2 linked regions of the Lentilactobacillus curieae genome follow. The protein of the gene in region 1 interacts with the protein of each later gene in a pairwise test. Links are inferred from orthologs where the notes say so. Each region holds a gene or a part of one and is shown on either strand. Other genes may lie near its edges.

Region 1 (3,153 bases):
CCAGCCGGAATTATTGTTGTTCCTGACTATATGGATATTTATGACTTTACGCCAATTCAATTCCCAGCAGATGATAGATCAGCTGCGTGGAAGACTACCCACTTTGATTTCCATTCTATTCATGACAACATTTTGAAGATTGATATCTTGGGTCATGATGATCCAACAATGATCCGAATGCTTCAAGATTTATCTGGGATCAACCCCAAGACTATCCCGATGGATGATCCTGGCGTGATGTCATTGTTCTCTAGTCCCGAAGTGCTTGGGGTGACTGAAGACCAAATTCAATCCAAAACTGGAACGTTAGGTGTCCCTGAATTTGGGACCCGATTTGTTCGGGGGATGCTTGAGGAAACTCATCCTAGCAACTATTCCGAACTACTACAAATTTCTGGATTATCTCATGGAACCGATGTTTGGATTGGTAACGCAGATGAGTTAATTAAAAACGGGACAGCAACTATTGCTAACGTTATTGGGTGTCGTGATAACATCATGACTGATTTGATTCATTGGGGACTTGATTCTGAACTATCGTTCCAAATCATGGAACACGTTCGTAAGGGGCGGGGAATTCCAGATGATTGGCAAGCAGAAATGAAGAAGGCCAATATCCCTGATTGGTACATCCAATCTTGTTTGAAAATCAAGTATATGTTCCCACGTGCCCATGCCGCTGCATACATTTTGATGGCGTTACGAATTGCATACTTTAAGGTTTACTTCCCACTGGTTTATTACGCTGCATATTTCTCAGTGCGAGCTGACGATTTTGATATCGTGTCAATGAGCCGCGGTAAAGAAGCCGTTAAAAACGCAATGCAGGCCATTAACGATAAGGGAATGGACGCATCTACCAAAGAAAAGAATTTATTGACTGTTTTGGAATTAGCCAATGAAATGCTAGAACGTGGCTATGAATTTAAAATGGTTGATTTAGACAAATCAGATGCTTCTGAATGGTTAATTGACGGTAATTCTTTAATCGCACCTTTTGATTCTGTACCTGGTCTAGGACTTAATGTTGCCAAGCAGATTGTTGCGGCACGGGAAGATAGACCGTTTATCTCTAAAGAGGACCTTGCTAAGCGAGGAAAGGTTTCCAAAACCCTGATTGAGTTTATGACTGAAAACGGTATATTGGAAGGATTACCTGACGAGAACCAGTTAAGCTTGTTTGACATGATGTAGCAATTTGCCAAAACCGTTTAACTATGCTAAAATTAGTGTTACTAAATAACTTGGAAAAGGAGTGAGCAGAAATGCTCGCTCTTTTTATTGGATTTTTTAGGAGGAGAATATTTGAGCAACGTTGTTGAGACAGTAAAGGAACTTGTTGAACCAATTTTAGAGTCACATTCCTTTTACTTATTTGATGTAGAATTTGTTAAGGAAAATAAGAGCTATTACCTCAGGGTCTATATTGACAAACCTGGCGGCATTACTATTGATGACTGTGTATTGGTATCTGACGAGCTAAGTGAGAAGATTGATGCTTTGCCAGAAGACCCAATTCCGGAAGCATACTTTTTGGAAGTCTCATCACCAGGTGCCGAACGTCCTCTGAGAAACGAAAAAGAACTTAAAGAGGCAATTAATGAGTATATTCACGTTTCATTGTTTAAAAAATTAAATGGTGAAAAAGCTTACGAAGGAACTTTACTGAGTGTGAATGATGACGACATTAAGTTACAAATTAATGATGCCAAACAAACAGTTTTGGAAGTTCCACGTGAACTAATTGCCAAATCAAGATTAGCAATCAAATTTTAAAAGAGGAGAGTAAAAAATGAGTAGTGAACTTTTAGGTGCGCTTTCGTCTCTTGAAGAAGAAAAAGGTATAAAAAAAGAAGTTGTGATCGAAGCGCTTGAAGCAGCTTTGGTATCAGCTTACAAACGAAACTATGGTCAAGCACAAAATGTTGATGTTGAATTTGATCAAAAGAAGGGTAACATGCATGTTTATGCTGTTAAAACGGTTGTTGAGGATGTTTTAGACCCTCAACTCCAAGTATCCCTTGAGGATGCATTAGCAATCAACCGTGGTTACGAACTAGGTGATGAAATTAAGTTTGAGGTTACCCCCAAGAACTTTGGTCGAATTGCCGCTCAAACAGCAAAGCAAGTGATTATGCAACGAGTTCGTGAAGCAGAACGTGAAATCGTTTTTGACGAATACAGCAAGTATGAAGATGAATTGGTTACTGGAACGATCGAACGCCAAGATACTCGATTTGTTTATGTTAGTTTAGACAAAGTTGAGGCAGTAATGGGCGTTCGTGACCAAATGCCTAATGAGGTTTATCGCCCTCAGTCACGCATTAAGGTTTATGTATCAAAGGTTGAAAATGCTACTAAAGGTCCCCAAGTGTTTGTCAGCCGGACAGCACCTGGAATGTTGAAGCGTTTGTTTGAACAAGAAGTTCCAGAAATATATGATGGAACTGTAGAAATCGTGTCTATTGCCCGTGAAGCTGGCGATAGAGCTAAGGTTTCTGTTCGTACTAACAATCCTGATATTGACCCGGTTGGAACTTCGGTTGGTCCTAAAGGTCAGCGTGTTCAAACCATTGTTAATGAATTGAACGGTGAAAACATGGATATCGTTGAGTGGGACGAAGACGACGCAAGATATATCGCAAATGCGCTTAATCCTGCTGAAGTAGTTGACGTTATTTTTGACGAAGATAACGACAGAGCTTGTACTGTAATCGTTCCTGACTACCAATTGTCATTAGCAATTGGTAAGCGAGGACAAAATGCTCGTTTAGCTGCTAAATTAACTGGATTTAAAATTGATATTAAGTCAGAATCAGAGGCAGCAGCCGAAATCGATCAAACAAATGAAGAGGCTGATTTGCCAGACGATGAAGAACAACAAGGTGACGAGCAGTCAGATTCAACTAACGAAGAATAATTAAAAGTTGTTTGGAGGCGGATTTAATGAAGAAGAGAAAAATTCCAATGCGCAAAGACATCGTATCTGGTGAAATGGCCCCTAAAAAGGAACTGGTAAGAATCGTTCGCGATTCTGAAGGAAATGTTGCCATTGATGAAACTGGTAAAAAGTCTGGTCGCGGTGCCTATATTTCGATTAATGTTGATAGCGCACGAAAAGCCAAGGCAGAGCGGGTCTTTGAAAAAGCTTTT
Region 2 (2,827 bases), 610 kb from region 1 along the record:
CGGAACTGGAATGGGTGACTACCGTGGTATCAAACCAGAAGAAACTGGCGATTCATCAACTGAGGGAGTTTACTCAATCAGCGAACTTGAAGAAAAGATGAAAGCCGAAGAAGAACAAGGCAAGTAATCTGCTAGTTTCTACCAACTAAAGCACCGAGAGATGATCTCGATGCTTTTTTTGTACATAAAATTTTGTTCAGAAAAAATGTTAAGAGCTGTGGTAGTTATAATAAACGCGATGGATAAAAATGGAATAAATGGTAGCTTATAACGATAGTTTTTCAAACAACACAAAAACAGCAACGCCAGGATACACGCGATGAAGATAATTATTAGAGTGGTTAAATTACCGACAATGAGGAAAAATGCGAGAACTATTTCAATATCAGCATTACCGATAAAACGTTCTCTGTAGTTAATCCGAGTAATAATGAGTGATAAGGTCCAGATAAATCCGATGAAAACAAAAGGGTTTGGGCTGATGAAACTTGCCGTAATCATAAATCCCAATGTCTCCCATTGATACAACTGTTGATCTGATAGGTCTTCTAAAGTTAGCAAGGTCAGCCAGGTGAAAATTATTGCTGCACTGATAGGAGAGACTGCGTGTGTTGCTAAAATAAATAGGGTGCCTAATGAAATCTCAGCTATGAATCCAATCTTAGGAATTTTAGCCGAGCAATTACTACACTTTCCACGTAGGGTTATGTAACTTAGTACTGGAATAAGTTCCCAAGTGTGTAATACTGTTTGACAGTTGTCACAATGAGACTGAGGGAATATAATTGATTCGTTCCTCTTGAGTCTGGTTACGACCACACATAGAAACGACGCGAGGGAGCTTCCGAGAATAAAAGCAAACAGTGACATAATCATAATAATTGATACCTCCTATCAGTTAAGTACGATAAAAAGATATGATTATTCGATATTGACACAAACTGTTCTCCATGATAAATTAGACAAGGTGCTTTTTGTAACAGGTTTCTGAATCGATCAGACATGCTGACTGTTCTGACAAAAAGTGTTGGGCGGTACACATTCTTTTTTACCAAAAAAAGAACCGCCTGGATGTGTGGACTTATATTATATTGATATTTGCGAAAGGAGTACTTTTTAGATGCCTACAATTAACCAATTGGTTCGTAAAGGACGTAAATCTAGAAGTTCTAAATCAAATGCACCAGCTTTAAACTATGCTTACAACTCATACAAGAAGAAGCAAGTTAACGTACCTGCTCCTCAAAAACGTGGGGTTGCTACTCGTGTCGGTACTATGACACCAAAGAAGCCTAACTCTGCTTTGCGGAAGTATGCTCGTGTTCGTTTGTCAAACTTGATCGAAGTTACTGCTTACATTCCAGGTATTGGACACAACTTACAAGAACATAGTGTTGTTCTTATTCGTGGTGGCCGTGTAAAGGATTTACCTGGTGTTCGTTATCACGTTATTCGTGGTGCCCTTGATACTGCCGGTGTTCAAGATCGTCGTCAAAGTCGTTCTAAATACGGTACAAAGAAGCCTAAAGAATAATATCTATTCGATTAATTCAATTTAGTTCTATCTATTAATAGGAGGATAACGAAATGCCTAGAAAAGGAAATGTTCAAAAGAGAGAAGTACTACCAGATCCAATGTACAACTCTAAATTGGTTACTCGCTTGATTAACCGTATGATGCTTGACGGTAAGCGAGGAACTTCAGCAAAAATTTTATATGCTGCATTCGATTTAATTAAAGAAGAAACTGGTAATGAACCAGTTGAAGTGTTTGAAGAAGCTATGAAGAACGTAATGCCTGTACTTGAAGTTAAGGCTCGTCGTGTTGGTGGATCAAACTACCAAGTTCCAATCGAAGTTCGCCCAGATCGTCGTACTACTTTGGGTCTTCGTTGGATTGTTAGCTACGCACGTTTACGTGGTGAACATACTATGACTGAACGTCTTGCACGTGAAATCATGGATGCTGCTAACAATACTGGTGCAGCTGTTAAGAAGCGTGAAGACACTCACAAGATGGCTGAAGCCAACCGTGCCTTCGCTCATTACCGTTGGTAATCACATACAATTATTACAATTTTGGATAACGGTCAAACGACCGTTTTTCCTGTAAAATCAGCACGTTTTTTGAAAGGAGTCACACAATGGCTAACAAACGAGAATTTCCGCTAGAAAAAACTCGTAACATCGGTATCATGGCGCATATCGATGCTGGTAAAACAACTACTACTGAACGTATCTTGTACTATACCGGTAAGATTCACAAAATTGGTGAAACCCATGATGGTGCTTCACAAATGGACTGGATGGACCAAGAACAAGAACGTGGTATTACTATCACTTCAGCTGCTACAACAGCTGCTTGGAAAAACCACCGTATTAACATTATTGATACCCCAGGACACGTGGACTTCACTATTGAAGTTGAACGTTCACTCCGTGTTCTTGATGGTGCCGTAGCTGTTCTTGATGCACAAGCCGGTGTTGAACCTCAAACAGAAACTGTTTGGCGTCAAGCATCTGACTATGATGTTCCAAGAATCGTATTTGCAAACAAGATGGATAAGTTGGGTGCAGACTTCGACTTCTCTGTTCAATCACTACGTGACCGTTTGCAAGCTAATGCATTGGCTATTCAAATGCCAATTGGTGCCGAAGACGACTTCGAAGGTGTTATTGACCTTGTTGAAATGAAGGCTGATATCTACGACGAAGACGAATTGGGTTCAGAATGGGATACTGTTGATATTCCTGATGAATATAAAGAAGAAGCTGAAAAGCGTCGTGGACAAATGCTTGAACAATTAGCTGATATTGATGATGACAT

What was found.
Region 2: the proteins of rimP (region 1) and rpsL interact in binary tests that used the Escherichia coli proteins (3 or more experiments, as listed by UniProt). The link is inferred for Lentilactobacillus curieae from one-to-one orthologs.

Annotation. Positions count from the first base shown.
Region 1 is NZ_CP018906.1:1,972,863-1,976,015, reverse strand. The notes cover bases 158-3,040. They hold rimP (ribosome maturation factor RimP), read left to right. Parts: upstream 158-1,305; coding sequence 1,306-1,776; downstream 1,777-3,040. Other genes in these bases: rnpM (RNase P modulator RnpM), read left to right, coding at 2,947-3,040; nusA (transcription termination factor NusA), read left to right, coding at 1,793-2,920; PL11_RS09580 (PolC-type DNA polymerase III), read left to right, coding at 158-1,194. In the rest of the region: more of PL11_RS09580, read left to right, coding at 1-157; more of rnpM, read left to right, coding at 3,041-3,153.
Region 2 is NZ_CP018906.1:1,359,634-1,362,460, forward strand. It holds rpsL (30S ribosomal protein S12), read left to right. Parts: upstream 1-1,120; coding sequence 1,121-1,534; downstream 1,535-2,827. Other genes in the region: rpoC (DNA-directed RNA polymerase subunit beta'), read left to right, coding at 1-127; PL11_RS10530 (prepilin peptidase), read right to left, coding at 139-876; rpsG (30S ribosomal protein S7), read left to right, coding at 1,588-2,058; fusA (elongation factor G), read left to right, coding at 2,145-2,827. UniProt on the Escherichia coli protein: With S4 and S5 plays an important role in translational accuracy. Interacts with and stabilizes bases of the 16S rRNA that are involved in tRNA selection in the A site and with the mRNA backbone.